3 regions of the Pseudarthrobacter arbutini genome follow, and region 2 is predicted to be linked to each of the others. Evidence: predicted binding sites of a transcription regulator. Region 2 holds the regulator's gene; each other region holds the start of a gene.

Region 1 (6,056 bases), on a different contig from region 2:
CGCTTTCCGCGAGCCGGTGTGATGGTCCATGATCCAGACAACGCCGATTCCCGGTGCTGTCTCCTGGACCCGGCCACGGCGGATGACCACGTCGTCGTAGCTGGGGCCTACGGAGAGGCGGGCCTCGATTTCATCGCCGCGGTGGAGCTGGTCCAGGGCGCGGACTCTTGTTACATGGGCTTTGGCTTCCTTCAACATGGGGGCCTCCTGGCTGGAGCTGGTGCCTGCGCTTGCCGGCACTTCCAGTGTGGCTGGGCAATGTTGCGCCCTGGTTTCCTCAACGTTAGGAGCCGGTTAGTTCTCCGCGATCGATACGTTTCCGCCGGGACCACGGGCTGCGGCGAACGCCACGCGTCAAAGCACGCCCGGACCTTCAGTTGGGCATCGTGCCAGTTCAGGCCTATCGCCGGCGGGCCTCCCGGGCAAGAATGGGCACTATGCAACTTCCCGTGATGCCTCCCGTCCCCCCCATGCTCGCCAAGGCCGTCAGCGGAATGCCCGACGGGGCCCTCAGCTATGAGCCCAAGTGGGACGGGTTCCGGTCCATCATTTTCCGCGACGGCGATGAGCTGGAGATCGGCAGCCGCAACGAAAAGCCCATGACCAGGTATTTTCCTGAGCTCGTGGAAGCCCTGAAGGAAAACCTGCCGCCCCGCTGTGTGCTGGACGGCGAGATTGTTCTGGTGGGGGAATCCGGTGACCGGCTGGATTTCGATGCCCTGCAGCAGCGCATCCATCCTGCCGCCAGCCGCGTCAAGCTCCTCGCCGAACAGACCCCCGCCAAGTTTGTGGCCTTTGACCTGCTGGCCCTGGGCGACGACGACTACACCGGCCGGCCCTTCGCCGAGCGGCGGGCAGCGCTGGAAAAGGCGCTCGCGGGCAGCAAGGCTCCCGTCCATCTCACGGCGGCGACCCAGGACAAGGCCACCGCCGAGCAATGGTTCCAGCAGTTCGAAGGTGCAGGCCTGGACGGAATTGTGGCCAAGCCGCTGGAGGGGAGCTACCAGCCGGACAAACGCGTGATGTTCAAGGTCAAGCACGAACGTACGGCCGATTGTGTGGTGGCCGGCTACCGCGTGCACAAGAGCGGACCGGACGTGATCGGCTCGCTGCTGCTGGGCCTGTACAAGGACGACGGCGGCCTGGCCAGCGTGGGCGTGATCGGCGCCTTCCCCATGAAGCGCCGGCAGGAGCTGTTCGAGGAACTCCAGACGCTGGTCACGGACTTCGACGGACACCCCTGGGCCTGGGCCAAGCAGGCGGACGGTGAACGGACCCCGCGCAACGCGGAAGGCAGCCGGTGGAGCGCGGGCAAAGATCTGACTTTTGTGCCGCTCCGGCCTGAACTGGTGGTGGAGGTCAGGTACGACCACATGGAAGGTGAGCGCTTCCGGCATACCGCCCAGTTCTCGCGCTGGCGGCCGGACCGGGATCCCGAATCCTGCACTTACGCCCAGCTGGAGGAACCGGTGAACTTTGACCTGGCGTCGGTGCTGGAGACCGGCCGGGCGTAGCAGCCCCGGCCACCCGCCGTCGTACTTTTTGCTGGCGGAGTAGCCCACTTTTCAACGGGGAAAGCCCGCCATTTGGGGGGATGGCGGGCTTTCCGGTCTCAAAATTGGGCTAGTGCGTTACTTCAGGCCGAGCTGCTTGGTGGGGACGTTGAAGGTCTCCTTGGCCGTCAGGGCGGAGATGGCCGAGATGCCGCAGATGACGGCGGTGAAGATGCTGATCTGGACCCAGCCGCCGGGCTTGATGCCGCCCATCGCTGCCACAATGGCCGGGGCGAACCCTGCCATCAGGAAGCCCAGCTGGGTGCCGATCGCCAGGCCGGAGAAGCGGACCTTGGTACTGAACATCTCGGCGTAGAAGGACGGCCAGACCGCGTTGGAGGCCGCGTAGCCGCAGGAGAAGAAGCCGATGGCCGCGAGGAACATCAGCGGGATGCTGCCGGATTCCAGGCTGAGCAGGAACACCGGAGTCAGGATGGCGCTGGCCACGGCACCGTAGATGAAGACCGGTTTGCGGCCGATCTTGTCGGCGAGCTTGCCGAACAGCGGCTGGGTGCCCAAAGCGACCAGGTTGGCGCCGACCACGAGCCACAGCGTGGTGGTGCCGTCAACACCGGCCACGGTCTTGGCGTAGCTGATGGCGAGCGTGCCGAACACGGTGGAGACGGCGGCGATGAAGGCACAGCAGACCACGCGGAGTACGTCGCGCCAGTGGTCCTTGAGGAGGTCGGCGACCGGAAGCTTGGAGATCTGGGCGGTCTTCTGGGCTTCCTCGAACGCCGGGGGCTCGTGCAGGGTGCGGCGGATAAAGAACGCAACGAGGACGACGACGGCGCTGAGCCAGAACGGGACGCGCCAGCCGATGCCGTACTTGATCTCGTCCGGAAGGGCCAGGACGGGGATGAAGACCAGTGCGGCGAGGATCTGGCCGCCCTGGGTGCCGGTGAGGGTCCAGGAGGTGAAGAAGGAGCGGCGGTTGTCCGGTGCGTGTTCCAGCGTCATGGAGGAGGCGCCGGCCTGCTCGCCCGCTGCGGAGAGGCCCTGGCAAAGCCGCGCCAGCACCAGCAGGGCCGGAGCCCACCAGCCCACGGTGTTGAAGTCGGGCAGGCAGCCGATCAGGAACGTTGAGGCGCCCATCAGCAGCAGTGTGAACATCAGGACCTTTCGCCGGCCCACCCGGTCACCGAAGTGGCCCAGGATAACGGCGCCCACCGGCCGTGCCACGTAGGCGAAGCCGAAGGTGGCGAAGGACATCACGGCCGCGTTGGCGCCGGCGTCCGGGAAGAACACCGTGGGGAAGATCAGGGCGGCGGCGGAACCGAAGATGAAGAAGTCGTAGTATTCGACGGCGCTGCCCAGGAAGCTGGCGAGGGCTGCCTTCTTTGGCGTCCCGGCCGGGGCAACGGTGCCCGGCCCCGCGGACGGAAGTGTCTGGCTCATGGAGTTCCTTAGGTGTGACGACGTTGTCGCGGATGGATCTGGGGGGTCGCAGCCGCAGCTGCCTGTGTGGAGGCCTGGTGCGGTGCGGCTGGAGTCCGTTGAAAGACCCGGACTAGTAGCCACATGGTGGGAGCTACTTGTGCGATACAGCAATGATGGCTGTGAGCGTAGTCACTTGTCAAGAAAATAATCACCATCTAGAAATAGTTCCCACGATGTGGCAACATCGACGTATGAGTGTGAATCAAACCACAGTGTCCGACGACCTCGCCGCTGAGCCTAGGGCGCCCAAAGCTGACCGTACGGACATGGTGGGCAAGGCCCTGGGCCTGCTGGTCCTCCTGGGCGACGAGCCGCGCGGCGCCAGCGCCGCGGAGATCTCGCGGCGCGCCGACCTCCCCTTCAGCACCACCTACCGCCTGCTGGGATCCCTGACGCGGGACGGGTTTGTGGACTATGAGCCTGACGGCCGCCGCTACCACCTGGGCCTTCGAATCTTCCAGCTCGGCCAGCGCGTCTCCAACCATCACGGATTTGCCGGCACGGCGCTGCCGGTCCTGCGCCGCGTGACCGAGCGGACGGGGGAGGCTACCATCCTCAGTGTTCGCGACGGCCACCACCACCTCACGGTCAACAAGGTGGACGGCCCGCAGACCTTCCGCGTCACCAGCGATCCCGGGCATCTGGGCGCCCTGCACGCGACGGCCGTGGGCAAGGCGCTGGTGGCTTTTGCCGAGGATTCGGAGCGTGCGGCGCTGCTTGAAGAGCTCGAGCTGGAACCCCTCACTGAACACACCATCACAGACCGTGCCGCGTTCCGTGTGGAGATCGAGAAGGTGCACCGGCAGGGATATGCCGTGATGGACGAGGAGAACGAGAACGGCATGCGCGCCGTGGCTGTGCCGCTGATTAATTCACAGGGCCACGCGTTCGCCTCCCTGGCCACCGCCGTTCCCGTGTTCCGCCTCAGCATGGAAGCCCTGCTGGCCCATGTGCCCCTGCTGCAGGAAGCCGCGGCAGAGCTGGCTGCGCGCTTGCCGCAACGCTAAAAAAGCCCTGAAAGTTCGTATGTAGAACAAGCGTGCGATAAGTGAACAAGTGTTGTACTGTAATCCCAATCACCCGGCCCGCCGCGGACGCCCCAAGCGCCGCCGCCCGCCGGGTGCCGTATCAAAGGAGCTGCCCGGATGAGCAATCGAACTGAGTCCTACCTCGTGGGACTGGTCGGCGACGGCGTCATGCCGTCCCTCACTCCCCCCATGCACGAACGCGAAGGCGATGTGCAGGGCCTGCGCTACCTCTACCGCCCCATTGACCTGCTGGAGCTCGGACTCTCCGGCGAAGCCGTGGGGGACCTGCTCAAGAGTGCCCGCAGCCTGGGCTTCAACGGCCTGAACATCACCCATCCGTGCAAGCAGCTTGTCCTGGCGCACCTGGACGAGGTCTCGCCGGATGCCCTCAGGCTCGGCGCCGTCAACACCGTGGTCATCGAGAACGGCCGGTTCATCGGCCACAACACCGACTTTTCTGGCTTCGCCGCCGCCCTCGCCTCCGGACTCCCGGGCGCGCGGCTAAACCGCGTAGTCCAGCTGGGCGCAGGAGGGGCCGGCTCCGCCGTCGCCTACGCCCTGCTCACCGCCGGCGTGAAGGCGCTGGACCTGGTGGACGTGGACCCCGCCCGTTGCGCGGCACGCGCCGCAGAGCTGGCCGGCTTCTTCCCGGGCAGCACCGTTACAGCGCGTACGACGGCGGAGCTGCCGCAGCTGATGCCCCTGGCCGACGGTCTGGTGCACTGCACGCCCGTCGGCATGGCCGCCCACCCGGGCGTCCCGCTGGACCTGGACCTGCTGGAATCCCGGCACTGGGTGGCGGACATCGTCTACCGGCCCATCGAAACGGAACTGGTCCTGGGTGCCCGCGCCAAGGGCTGCGAGGTCCTGGATGGCGGCCGCATGGCCGTGGGCCAGGCGGCTGACTCGTTCCGGATTTTCACGGGACTGGAAGCCAACGCGGACCGCATGCGCAGCCATTTCCTGGCGCTCGTGGCCAAGGAAGGGGTGGCGGCCTGATGCGCACCGGAATCGCCACGGTATGCCTCTCCGGCACCCTGAAGGAAAAGATGCAGGCCTGCGCCATCGCGGGCTTTGACGGCATTGAAATCTTCGAGCCGGATCTGGTCACGTCGCCGCTTACGCCCGAGGACGTCCGCAAGATGGCGGCCGACCTTGGCCTCACGCTGGATCTTTACCAGCCGTTCCGCGACTTCGACAGCGTGTCCGGCGACCTCCTGGCCGCCAACCTGCGGCGCGCCGAAGCCAAGTTCAAACTTATGGCGCGGCTGGGCATGGACACCATCCTGGTCTGCTCCAACGTGGCCACCGCCAGCATCGACAGCGACGACCTCCGGGTGGAACAGCTCGGCCAACTGGCCGCGCTGGCGGGGGACCACGGCGTCAGGGTTGCCTACGAGGCCCTGGCCTGGGGCAAGTACGTCAGCGACTACGAGCACGCCCACAAGCTGGTGGAAGCCGTGGACCACCCCAACCTGGGCACCTGCCTGGATTCCTTCCACATCCTGTCCCGCAACTGGGACACCGCCCCCCTCGAGGCCTTCAACCCGGACAAGATCTTCTTCGTCCAGGTGGCGGACGCCCCCAAGCTCTCCATGGATGTCCTCTCCTGGAGCCGGCACTACCGGGTCTTCCCGGGCGAGGGCCAGTTTGAGCTCGCCAAGTTCATGGGCCACGTGGTCCGGGCCGGGTACAGCGGCCCGGTGTCGCTGGAGATCTTCAACGACGTCTTCCGCCAGTCGGACGTGGAACGCACCGCCGTCGACGCCATGCGCTCGCTCATCTGGCTGGAGGAACAGAGCGCCAAATGGCTGGACGCTGCTTCCGACGCCGGGACGGGCACTGGTGCTGCTGGCACCCAGGCCCCCGGCCGCCGTCGTTATCCCATGGAACTGGCCACGCTCCCGCAGGTGGCCGAACCGGCGGGCTACAACTTCGCCGAGGTCAGGGCCGCGGACACCCAGGGGCTGGAAACGGTCCTGGGCCAGCTGGGCTTCGAGTTCAACGGCCGGCACCGCACCAAGGACGTGCAGCT
Region 2 (6,056 bases):
AAGGCCCTCGAGCTCAAGGAAATCGTGATGGCCACCGGGGCTGACACCGTTGTGGTGGATGCCGAACTGGCACCGTCCCAGAGGCGTAGCCTCGAGGACATCGTCAAGGTCAAAGTCATTGACCGCACGGCCCTGATCCTGGACATCTTTGCCCAGCACGCCAAGAGCCGTGAAGGCAAGGCCCAGGTGGAGCTGGCGCAGCTCGAATACCTCCTGCCACGCCTCCGTGGCTGGGGTGAATCGATGTCCCGCCAGGCCGGTGGCCAGGTGGGCGGCGCCGGCGCCGGCATGGGTTCGCGCGGACCCGGTGAAACAAAAATCGAACTGGACCGCCGCCGGATCCGCACACGCATGGCCAAGCTACGGCGCGAGATCGCGGCAATGAAGCCGGCACGGGAAACCAAGCGGGCCAACCGCCGTCGTAATTCAGTGCCTTCCGTTGCGATTGCCGGGTACACCAACGCCGGGAAATCATCGCTGCTGAACAGGCTGACCGACGCCGGCGTGCTGGTGGAGAACGCACTGTTCGCCACCCTGGATCCCACTGTGCGAAAGGCCGAGACCTCCGACGGCCTTGGATACACCCTGGCGGACACCGTGGGATTTGTCCGGTCGCTGCCCACGCAGTTGGTGGAGGCTTTCCGCTCCACGTTGGAGGAAGTGGCTGACGCGGATCTGATCCTGCATGTGGTGGACGTGTCCCACCCGGACCCCGAGGGCCAGATTGCTGCAGTCCGCAAGGTCTTCAGCGAAGTGGATGCCCGCAAGGTGCCCGAGATCATTGTCCTGAACAAGGCCGATGCCGCAGATCCGTTCGTGGTGGAGCGCCTCAAGCAGCGCGAACCGCGCCACGTAGTGGTCTCGGCCCGCACCGGCCAGGGGATCGCCGAACTGCTGCGGGCCATCAGTGACGGGATTCCGCGGCCCGGCGTGAAGCTGGAGCTCCTTATTCCCTACGACCGCGGTGACCTGATCAGCAAACTGCACGAGACCGATGCCGAGATCCTGAGCCTGGATCATGGCGAGCACGGTACCCGCGCTTTGGTGATGGTGCGTGAGGGCCTTGCGGCTGAACTGGAATCCTTCATCAACCATGACTGAGGTTGCGGCGGGGGAAGTCAAAGGTACGGCCGGCGAGCAGTTCGTGATCGAACTGCTCGACCGCGCCGTGGCCGGGATGGGCGGTCAAAGCCGCAGCGGGCAGCACGAGATGGCCAGGCAGGTGGCCAAGGCCATCGAAACCGGCGACCACCTCCTGGTTCAGGCCGGAACGGGGACCGGAAAGTCCCTGGCCTACCTCATTCCGCTCATTGCGCACTCGCTCGTGAGCAACAAGCCCACCTTGGTGTCAACGGCCACGCTTGCGCTGCAGACCCAGATTGTGGGCCGCGACCTTCCCCGGCTGCTGAAGACCATCACCCCTGCCCTGGACCGCCCTGTCAAGGTGGCCCTGGTCAAGGGCCGCTCCAACTATGTCTGCCAGCACAAGCTCGAAGGCGGGTTCCCCTCCGAGGAACCCGCCGAGGGCCAGCTGTTCTCCCTCGGCGAAGACACCAGCGTCCCGCATTTCGCCGCCGCATTGGGCGGGCCGTCGTCCCAGCTGGGCAAGGAAGTGGTGCGCCTGCGCGAGTGGGCGGAGAAGACCACCACGGGCGACCGTGACGAACTCCTGCCCGGCGTTACTGACCGGGCCTGGCGGCAGGTTTCGGTGACATCCATGGAATGCCTGGGGGCCCAAAAATGCCCCATGGCGGCCGAATGCTTCAGTGAACTGGCGCGCCACGACGCCGCCGAGGCCGACGTTGTGGTCACCAACCATGCCATGCTCGCCGTCAGCGCCTTTGAAGGCCTCGCAGTGTTGCCCGAATACGACGTTGTGGTGGTGGACGAGGCGCACGAACTGCAGGACCGGGTCACCGGGGCGGTGTCGGGGCAACTCTCCGTGGCAATGGTCCACGCTGCGGCGTCGGGCGCGCGGAAGCACACGGCCATCACGGTGGATGCGCTCAACGCCGCTGCCGCCAACCTGGAACTCGCCCTTGCCGGAGTGCCCAACGGGCTGCTCCCCAACGGCCTCAACGACGAACAGCTGGACTGCGTGGACCAGTTGCGTGAGGCCTGCCGCGCTGCCCTGTCCGATTCCAAGGGTGACGGCAGCCAAACGGCCGACGGCGGGCGGCAGCTCGCGCGGTCACGCCTGATGCTGATCCTCGAACTTTGCGAACGGCTGATTGTTGCCCGGGAGAACCGGGAAGTGGTGTGGTTTTCCCGCGCAAGTTCCTTCGATCCGCAGCAGGGCTATGCGCAGCCAGACGAGTCCGCGCCGGCCCTGGTCAACATCGCGCCGCTCAGCGTTGCCGGCAAGCTCCGCGAGGGGCTGTTCGCCGGCCACACGGTGGTGCTGACCTCTGCAACGCTTGCCATCGGCTCAGCGTTTGAACCGGCTGCCGGCGGCTTGGGACTGGTGGGGGAGGGCGCGCCCAGCTGGAGCGGGATCGACGTCGGATCGCCCTTTGACTATCCGAAACAGGGGATCCTCTACGTCGCGGGGCACCTCCCCAAGCCAGGCCGCGGGGCGTCGCCGGAGGCCCTCGATGAACTTGAGGCGCTGATCCGCGCGTCCGGCGGCGGTGCCCTGTGCCTGTTTTCGTCCCGGCGTGCAGCCGAGGAGGCCGCTGAGGCGATGCGTCCCCGGCTTGGCCTCAGCATTCTCTGCCAGGGCGACTCCACCATGACGGCCCTCGTGAAGCAGTTCGCCGACGAGCCCGATACCTGTCTGTTCGGCACCATGTCCCTGTGGCAGGGCGTAGATGTTCCGGGCGGATCATGCCGGCTGGTGGTGATCGACCGCATCCCGTTCCCGCGGCCGGACGATCCCCTGATGACCGCACGGTCCCGCGCCGTTGCGCAGGCCGGCGGAAACGGCTTTATGGCGGTATCGGCGACCCACGCGGCCATCCGCCTGGCCCAGGGCGCTGGCAGGCTGATCCGTTCCACCGGAGACAAAGGCGTGGTGGCCGTGCTTGATTCCCGCCTTGCCACCGAGCGCTACGCCGGATTCCTCCGCGCCGCGCTGCCGCCGTTCTGGCCCACCACGGACCGCAAAACGGCGTTCGCAGCCCTGGAAAGGCTGGCCGGGAAGGGCGCCTGACTGCGCGGCAGGTCCTATAGCGACCGCAGGACCGAGACGACCTTGCCCATGATTGTGGCGTGATCGCCCAGGATGGGCTCGTACTGGGTGTTCTGCGGCAACAGCCACGTGTGGCCATCGCGCTGGCGGAAGGTCTTGACGGTGGCTTCGTCGTCCAGCAGGGCCGCGACAATATCGCCATTGGAGGCGTCTGCCTGCCGGCGGACCACTACCCAGTCGCCGTCGCAGATGGCAGCGTCCACCATGGAGTCGCCGGCAACGCGCAGCATAAACAGCTCACCCTGGCCCACGAGCTGCCGGGGCAGGGGCATCACATCTTCCACCACCTGGTCAGCAAGGATGGGCCCGCCGGCCGCGATCCGGCCCACCAACGGCACCATCGCGGTGTCCATGGCAGAGGGAAGTTCGGTGACCGTCCCGCCGATGCCGTGCAGGACTGAGGGCTTGGTTGTCCCGTTCGACTTAGTGGACCCGCCGTCCAGCGTCAACGGCATCAGGACTTCCATGGCGCGCGGACGTTTGGGGTCCCGGCGCAAGTATCCCAGCTTCTCCAGCTGTGAGAGCTGGTGGGTCACGCTCGACAAACTCGCCAGGCCCACGGTGTCACCGATTTCACGCATCGACGGCGGATAGCCGTTGTCATTCACCGAGCGCTGGATGGTTTCAAGGATCTTCTTTTGGCGGGCGGTGAGCCCCTTGGGGGTCCGTGGGGGCTGGCGGCGCTGCGGTGTCGCCTTGCCCTCGGCGGCTGGTGCTGCCATGTTCGCCAATGCCTTTCGGTTGCCCGGCTCCGCTCCGGCCGCTGGTGCCTGGAACGCCCCGGGGCTGGTGTCGGAGTTGATTGTCAGACCCTGCTGATCAACTACAGAGGTGGTTGTTCTTTGATCCAAACGTAGGCCAGCCACAGGGCTTTTTCAAACATTTGTTCTAGCGAGTCTCGACAATATTCGTTGATAAGTGCTAAAAATGAAGAAGCAAAGTTCGAACATGTGTTCTACTCGTTGCTTGCGGATTCGAATACTCGAATTTATGGACGGCTCAGGCCGGTACCGGCAAGTGGACGCGGAGGGCGCGCCGGGCAGCACAGTATGGTCCAGGAGGGCTCATTTCATGTCAGCTATATCTGCTTCGCAGGACTCGCGTCCACAGCTCATTTCCGTGCAGGACCTCACCTCGCGGCAGTGGTCCGCACCCGTTTCGACGTCGGGTTCGGCGCCAAGGCAGCGCAGGGAACCGTTGCCGCCGCTGCGCCTGACCAGCAGGGGCCGGATTGTCCTCATCGGCATCCCGTTGGTGATTCTTGCCGCAATCCTGCTTTCCCTGGCAGGTTTCCTCAACGCCCCGGCAAAGGCCGCCGATTCTGCCGCCGACCTGTCACTAACGCCAACAGTCTCGGTCACGGTGCAGGCCGGCCAGTCACTCTGGGCGATTGCCAGTGCGGTGGCACCCGAGCGTGATCCCCGTGATGTCATCGCGGATATTGCCCAGTTGAACAACCTTTCCGCCGGGGGCGTTGTCCCCGGACAGCAACTCTTCGTCCCCACGAGGTAAAGAGCCTGCAGGCTCGGGCGTGTGCCGCCGCAGGCCGTCACATTTTCCGGCCGTCCGCTTCGGACCTAAACTGTTCAGGTGAATGACCAGCTAGAGCGTCTGAACAGACTTCCCCTCCGGACCAACCTCCGCGGGCTGACCCCGTACGGTGCCCCGCAGCTGGATGTCCCTATCCTGCTGAACGTCAACGAAAACACCCATGGCGTCCCGGCGGACGTACGAGCCGCGATCAGCGTGGCCGTGACGGAAGCCGCGGCGGGCCTCAACCGCTACCCGGACCGTGAGTTCACCGAACTCCGGGAAGCGCTGGCCGAGTATCTCGGCCACAGTCTGGATGCCACCAACATCTGGGCGGCCAACGGGTCCAACGAGGTCCTCCAGCAGATTCTCCAGGCTTTCGGCGGGCCCGGGCGCACGGCCCTGGGATTCCCGCCCACGTACTCCATGTATCCGCTCCTGGCCAGCGGCACGGACACCGGGTACATCGTCGGGCAGCGGGCCGACGATTACGGGCTCAGCGCCGAATCGGCCGCGTTGCAGGTCAAAGAGCTTCAGCCCAACATCGTTTTCCTCTGCTCGCCGAACAATCCCACCGGCACGGGGCTGGGCCTGGACGTTGTGGAGGCCGTGTACGAGGCCGGCGAGGCCAGCCAGACCATCGTCATCGTTGACGAGGCCTACCACGAGTTCGCCCACGACGGAACGCCCAGCGCTCTTACGTTGCTGCCCGGCCGGGAGCGCCTCATTGTGTCCCGCACCATGAGCAAGGCGTTCGCCCTCGCGGGCGCCCGCCTGGGCTACATGGCCGCCGCTAGTGAAGTCACGGACGCACTGCGCCTGGTCCGGCTGCCGTACCACCTTTCGGCCATCACCCAGGCAACGGCCCTCGCCGCCCTGAAGCACCGCACTGCGCTGATGGCCGACGTCGAGGACATCAAGGAGCAGCGCGACCGCATCGTCTCGGAGCTCACCCGGATGGGCCTCAAACCTGCCGCCTCCGATTCGAACTATGTCTTCTTCGGCGGCCTCGACAGCCCCCACGACGTCTGGCAGCGGCTGCTGGACGACGGCGTGCTCATCCGCGACGTCGGCATCCCCGGCCACCTGCGTGTCACGGCGGGAACTGAGACGGAGACCACAGCCTTCCTGACGTCGCTGGAACGCATCCTGGCCAGCCAGGCCAGGCTGCCCGCCTAAACTTGAAGTATCGGCGCCGCCGCGCCGGCACATCTCCTTCGCTTTCGCACCACTGACTTCGCCTAAAGGACATATGACCATGAGCTTCACCGGATCGAACGCTGCCGCGCCCCGGACCGCACGCATGGAGCGTGCCACCAGTGAATCGTCAGTGCTC
Region 3 (6,056 bases), on a different contig from region 2:
TGCTTGGCTTGCTCAGCCTGGACCGGGCACGGAGGTCAGCCAGGGAGTCGTAGGGCTGGCCGGCGACAATCCGCTTGAGCTCGGTCCCGGACAGGCCATAGATGCCGTTAAGGCTCAGCCTGATCCCCAGCTTGCCGGCGTCCGGCCCGTCCGTCACCCGTTCCACCCGGTACTCGGCCTGGCTGCGGTTGATGTCCAGCGGCAGGATGGGGATGCCCAGCCTGCGGGCCTCGGCAACCAGCAGCCGTTTGGGGTACATGCCGGGATCGTGTTCCCACAGCCCGGCCAGGAAAGCCTCGGGGTGGTGCGTCTTGAGCCAGGCGGACTGGTAGGTGGGAACGGCAAATGCCGCACCGTGCGCCTTGCAGAAGCCGAAGCTGCCAAAGGCTTTCAGGGTCCCCCAGACCTTGTCCACTACTTCCGGGGTGTACCCCTTGATCCGGGCCTCCTTGCGGAAGAACTCTTCCACTTTCAGCTCGTGGACCTCGTTGCCGAGCGCCCGGCGGAACTCATCCGCGCGCGCCAGGCCGCAGCCGGTCATTACGTGGAAGGTTTTCAGGATCTGTTCATGGAAGACAGTGACGCCATGGGTTTCCTGCAGCACGGGTTTCAGGTCGGGGTGCGGGTAGACCTCCGGTGCGAAGCCGTGCCGGTGCTCCAGGAAAGGCCGCACCATGTCCGATTTCATGGGGCCGGGCCGGAACAGCGAAATGTCGATGATGAGGTCATTGAACTCACGCGGCGCCAGCTTGCCGATCAGTTCACGCTGGCCGGGTGACTCGATCTGGAAGCAGCCCAGGGTGTGGGTGCTGCGGATCAGTTCGTAGGTTGGTTCATCATCCAGCGGCACGGCGTTGAGGTCGATGTGGCCGTTCTCGGCGATGTAGTCCGGCCCGGTCCCGTCAGGACCTGCAGGGTGGGCCCCTGCCGCCACCACTTCCGCTTTGGAAGGATGGATCCGGATGACTTCCCGGACGGCAAACGCCATCGCGCTCTGCATCCTGACTCCCAGGACATCAAGCTTGAGCATGCCCATGGGATCCATGTCGTGTTTATCGAACTGGCTCATGGGCAGCCCCAGTCCGCTGGGCTGCACCGGGGTCCGGTCAAGCAGCGTGGCATCGCCCAGGATCACCCCGCAAGGATGCATGGAGATATGGCGGGGCAGCCGGTCCAGCCGTTCTGTGAGGTCCACCAGCAGGTCAAGCTGCTGGTTTTCGGTGAAGTCCCGTTGTTCCACCCGGCCAGCGAACTCCCGTAACTCAGGTTTCTCAACCAGTGCCTCACGGAATTTCCGGGCCGAAAAACGCCACAGCTGCTTGGCGATCTCACCGACGTCGTCATCGTCCATCCCCAGGGCCATCCCGGCGTCGCGGACGGCACCGCGGGCGCGGTACCCGTTCTGCATGCTCATCAGCGTGACGCGCTCGGAACCGAAGCGGTCAAAGATCCGCCGGTACACGTTGTGCCGTTCGGCGCTTTCGACGTCGATGTCGATATCCGGCAACGTGGCCCGGTCCCGGGACAGGAAGCGTTCGAAGATCAGGTCGTGTTGCAGGGGGTCCACCTGGCTGACATCAATCAGGTAGTTGACCAGGCTGGAGGCCCCGGAACCGCGGGCGGCTGCCCTGACCCCCATGTCCATGATCATCCGGGAGACCTCCGCGACTGTGAGGAAATAGGAGGAAAACCCGAGGTTCCTGATGATTCCCAGCTCGTGCTCCAGCCGCGAGCGCATGTCCTTGTGGGCTGAGCCTGATATTCCGGGGAACCGCCTGCTGATCCCGGCCTCACAGCGCTGCACCAGTTCATCGTGCGGGTCCTGGCTGATGCCAATGACCGATGCCTCGGGGACCACCGGCTGCTTCCAGCCCATGTCAGTCACCGGGTCAATCCGGCAGAAGTCGGCGAGCGCCTCGGTCTGTGCCATCAGCTGTTTGAGGTCCGCTGCGCCATACCCTGCGGCGCGGATGATTTCCTTGCCGAGCTGAAGCATCTGCGCTGATGATTTGAGCCAGGCCTGCCCGTTGGGCTGGAGCAGCGGTTCGGCCGCGAGTTCGGGGAGGGACTTCAGCGTCCGGGCGGAGTCGAGTACGTCAGCTGTGGCGGCGCCGTCCTCTGCGCAGTAGCGGACCGCGTTGGTGAGCACGGCCGGTACGTGGTGTTCTTCCGCGAGTTTGAGCATTCGTACTGCGTGGGCGGTGCTCAGGGGCGCTCCGGGGGCAGTGAGCTGGGAAACGACTTCCGCTACCAGGGTTCTTGGGGGCATGGCGTCCAGCCAGCTTTTGAAAAGGGTGCGCGGACGGAGGTAGCGCCGGCCGCTCATGGCCCGTCCGACGTCGGAATCCGGGCCGATCAGGACCGTCAGGACCGGTTTCAGGGTTTTGGGGTCGAGCGTGCGGGAGGCGAGTTCGGCGCGGGTGACCGCCACGTGCACCGCTCCCCCGGCTTTGCCGGAGGTGCGGGCATGGGCATCGGACACCAGCCGGCACAGTGCGCGGTAGCCCGCCCCGTTGTTGTGGCCGCGGGCGAGCACCACTACCCTGCCGGCGAGCTGGGTGCGGTGGTCGCCGTCGTCGTCGAAAACCGCAAGGTCCACCCCCACGATGGGGTCGATGCCGGCTTCCATGCAGGCTTTGAGGTGTTTGATGGTGCCGTAGAGGCCGTCCCGGTCCGTGCAGGCGAGCGCGGTTGCGCCGTCCGCGGCGGCAACCTGGGCCAGTTCGTCGGGCCAGGCAACGCCATAGTGTGCGCTGAAGGCCGTGGAAACGTGAAGGTGGGAGAAGCTCATGCTGTTTGTGGCCGGAGGGCGTCGTGGATCCGCAGGAGCCTCCAGCGGCCGCTGCCGGTATGCCTGCTCAGGTCCAGGGTGAGCGGCTCCCCTGCATCCCGGGGGCCGGCACTCCGCGGGTCCGCCTGCACTTGGACGCGCCAGATTTCGTGGTCCACCAGCCCCGGCCCGCTGCCGAGCGGCGCACGGCGTTCCTCGGCCCACCACTGCCGGCGTTCATACCACCGGACGGGCTCGGCGCACACCGTGTAGTGCCGTCCGGCCCACTGGAGGTTCAGCGGCTGGCCGGCGGGGGTGCAGACGACGTCCACGGACTCGCTGAACATACCCATGGGCGCCTCCCGGAACTGAACGGAGCTGATGCAAAATGCTGATGCAAAAGCAAGGTATTCGAATACATGTTCGAATACCTTGAGTCTACGACGACGCTCCGACAAAACCTAGACAGGGGTGGACGGACGGGCAGCAGGGAGGCAGGATTGTGGCATGAGCACCAATGACGCACTCCTCAAGCACGTAAGCATCAAGGCCCAGGACGAAAAGCTCGTGGCAACCTTTGATATCGACGGCAACATACCGGGGGCAGGTGCGTACGTAGTGGGCCTGGTGGCGGCGAGCCCTGATTACTCATCGCAAAGACGCTTGGGCATTGAGTTCATGAACGGGGAGGCCATTGCCTTCTACTCGTTCAGCCATGACCAGAGCGCCGAGGAAAACTATGATCTTGGCGGCGTGACGCACTCGGGCAGCACCATCACCGGCAACTTCCCCGTCGCGGCCGTCCATGGCCTGGGCAAGGGACACATCATGTCGGCCTTCAGCGAGGCTGACGGCAGGGAGTTCCAGTCGGGCGTCGCCGTCGACGAAGCGCTCTAAGTCGACGAAACGCTCTAAGTCGACGAAACGCTCTAAGTCGACGAAACGCTCTAGGGAACACCGAGCAGGTGCTGCCGGAACCGTGTCCGGACAGCACCTGCGGCAGCGTCAGCTGCTTTCTCTGTGGACCTTCATTTCGAGTTTGATGAACCCCGAGATCATGGCCCGGTAAGTTGATTCCACAATGTCCGGATCAATGTCCTTCTTTTTCGCGGCGGCCCGGACATGCTCGATCACCCGTTCCACCCGGCCGGGGGCGCGGACTTCAGCGTCGTCCCCCTTCAGGGTTCCGGCGATCCGGATCAGGCGTTCACGCCGCGCAATGAGGGTGACAATCTGCTCGTCAACTTCGTCTACCGCAATCCGAACGGCAGCGAGCTGTTCTTTGTCGGCCAAAGCGTCCCTATCGTTTCCTTGAATTGTTGCCATCTTCTGACAGTATCGAAGCATGCAGCCCAGAGTCGACTTCATCTCACTAGGCGTTCGCAGTGTTGACGCCTCCCGCCGGTTCTACGCGGAGGGCCTCGGCTGGCCTGTCCACCGCGAGTTTCCCGGTGATGTGGTGTTCATCCAGGTCAACCACGGCCTCATCCTTTCCCTGTGGGACGCAGCGCAGATGCACGCCGAGGCGGGGGTAGGTGTCCCCGGCCCGGTCCCCTGCATCACGCTCAGCCACAACCTGCCCAGCACCGAGGCGGTGGACCGGGTCATGGCGGAAGCGGCATCGGCCGGGGCCACTATCGTCGCCGCGCCGGTCACCCAGCCCTGGGGCGGGTACAGCGGCTATTTCGCCGATCCGGACGGCTTCCGCTGGGAAGTTGCCTACAACCCCACGTGGACAGTGGACGACGCCGGCAAGGTCACCGTTTAGGGGCATGCCGCCCCGAGTGCCGGTTTAGAACAAGGCTTCCACCGGCCGGATCAGTTCCGGGGAGTTGTTGCGTACGTTGCCCACCTCGGTGCCGACCGAATCCACATGCCAGTCGGCCGCGACTTCCTTCACGTGGGCCCGGACCAGGTCCACGAGGAAGGCGGCGTCATCGATCTGCGGATCAAGCCACGACGCCATCGTGGCCCGGTCCATGGGCAGCGGCACGCGGTCGTGCAGGGCGGTGAGCTTGCCGAAAATTGTGGACTCGGCACCGGGCGGCGGCGTATCTGCCGTCAGGATGGATGTGGAGAGCATCCACCGTCCGGGATCGCCCTCGGCCTTGGACGGATCCTTCCACCACTCATACAGGCCCGCGAACACCAGCCCGCTGCCTTTGCCTGGATGGACGTAGTAGGGCTGCTTGGCTTTGCCGGTGCCCTGCTTCCATTCGTAGTACCCGTCCGCCGGGACAGCGCAGCGACGTGACTTCACGGCCTTGCGGAAGGCCGGCTTCTCCAGCACAGTCTCGCTCCGCGCGTTGATCATCTTGGGGCCGATACCAGGATCCTTCGCCCAGGACGGCACCAGGCCCCAGCGGGCAACATGCAGCTGCCGCACGGGGCCGTCGTCGATCAGCCGTTCCAGGACGATCGGCACGTCGTCGGTGGGCGCCACGTTCCATGACGGGGGAAGATGCACTTCCTCCTCCAGCTGGGCATCAAAGTCGGCCAGCAAGTCACCCACGGCCCGTGCCATCACATAGCGTCCACACATGGCTCCAGCATGCCATTAGCGCTATGTACTGTCATCCGGCACCGCATCTGCCGGGCCGGCTCAGGGAATAGCCCGCCGCGGGTTACCGTTGACGGGAACGAACCCCCTCAACGATTTCAGGAGAGCTCCGTGGATTTTACCCCCGAGAACGGCACCATCACCATGTTTTCCACCACCTGGTGCGGCTACTGCAACCGGCTGAAGAAGCAGCTGGACGCGCAGGGCATCGGCTACACGGAAATCAACATCGAAGAGGTGGAGGGCACAGCCGACCTCGTGGAGAAGCTCAACGGCGGCAACCGCACCGTCCCCACCGTGCTCTTCCCGGACGGCACCGCCGCCACCAACCCCTCCGCTGCCGAGGTAAAGAGCCGCCTCGCAGCCTGACCACGGCAGCTGGTGTGGTAGACAGAACGGGACCAACATCCGTGTTGGTTCCGTTCTGTCTATCTGCATTGAGGGAGCCTTTCGTGGTCCATAAAGTCAAAGGTGTCGTAGCCCGCTCCAAAGGGGCCCCGGTCACTCTGGAGACCATCCTGGTCCCGGAACCGGGCCCGGGCGAGGCCCTGGTGGACATCATCACCAGCGGCGTCTGCCACACCGACCTGCACTACAAACTGGGCGGCATCAGCGATGACTTCCCGTTCCTCCTGGGCCACGAGGCCACCGGAGTGGTCAGCGCCGTGGGCCCCGACGTCACGGACGTCGCCCCGGGCGACCGCGTGGTGCTCAACTGGCGGGCCG

Evidence for each region. Region 2 encodes LexA, which represses DNA repair genes until DNA is damaged. Its sites were predicted from a motif close to TCGAACANNTGTTCGA; they were not measured.
Region 1: a site for LexA is predicted at 4,023-4,038, ahead of ACX80V_RS05000 (shikimate dehydrogenase). Genes of this name have one in related genera too.
Region 3: a site for LexA is predicted at 3,182-3,197, ahead of ACX80V_RS16340 (DUF6504 family protein). Genes of this name have one in related genera too.

What each region holds. Positions count from the first base shown of each region.
Region 1 is NZ_JBTNDQ010000003.1:216,237-222,292, forward strand. Features, by position in the region: gene ACX80V_RS04980 (hypothetical protein) at 1-198, opposite strand, end outside; gene ACX80V_RS04985 (ATP-dependent DNA ligase) at 438-1,514, shown strand; gene ACX80V_RS04990 (MFS transporter) at 1,632-2,951, opposite strand; gene ACX80V_RS04995 (IclR family transcriptional regulator) at 3,185-4,000, shown strand; gene ACX80V_RS05000 (shikimate dehydrogenase) at 4,139-5,020, shown strand; gene ACX80V_RS05005 (bifunctional sugar phosphate isomerase/epimerase/4-hydroxyphenylpyruvate dioxygenase family protein) at 5,020-6,056, shown strand, end outside.
Region 2 is NZ_JBTNDQ010000008.1:46,337-52,392, reverse strand. Features, by position in the region: gene hflX (GTPase HflX) at 1-1,101, shown strand, start outside; gene ACX80V_RS10665 (ATP-dependent DNA helicase) at 1,094-3,151, shown strand; gene lexA (transcriptional repressor LexA) at 3,166-3,912, opposite strand; gene ACX80V_RS10655 (LysM peptidoglycan-binding domain-containing protein) at 4,262-4,702, shown strand; gene ACX80V_RS10650 (histidinol-phosphate transaminase) at 4,781-5,899, shown strand; gene hisB (imidazoleglycerol-phosphate dehydratase HisB) at 5,979-6,056, shown strand, end outside.
Region 3 is NZ_JBTNDQ010000014.1:94,802-100,857, forward strand. Features, by position in the region: gene ACX80V_RS16335 (DNA polymerase III subunit alpha) at 1-2,791, opposite strand, end outside; gene ACX80V_RS16340 (DUF6504 family protein) at 2,788-3,123, opposite strand; gene ACX80V_RS16345 (hypothetical protein) at 3,278-3,667, shown strand; gene ACX80V_RS16350 (chorismate mutase) at 3,776-4,096, opposite strand; gene ACX80V_RS16355 (VOC family protein) at 4,116-4,538, shown strand; gene ACX80V_RS16360 (SOS response-associated peptidase) at 4,563-5,294, opposite strand; gene ACX80V_RS16365 (mycoredoxin) at 5,442-5,699, shown strand; gene ACX80V_RS16370 (S-(hydroxymethyl)mycothiol dehydrogenase) at 5,783-6,056, shown strand, end outside.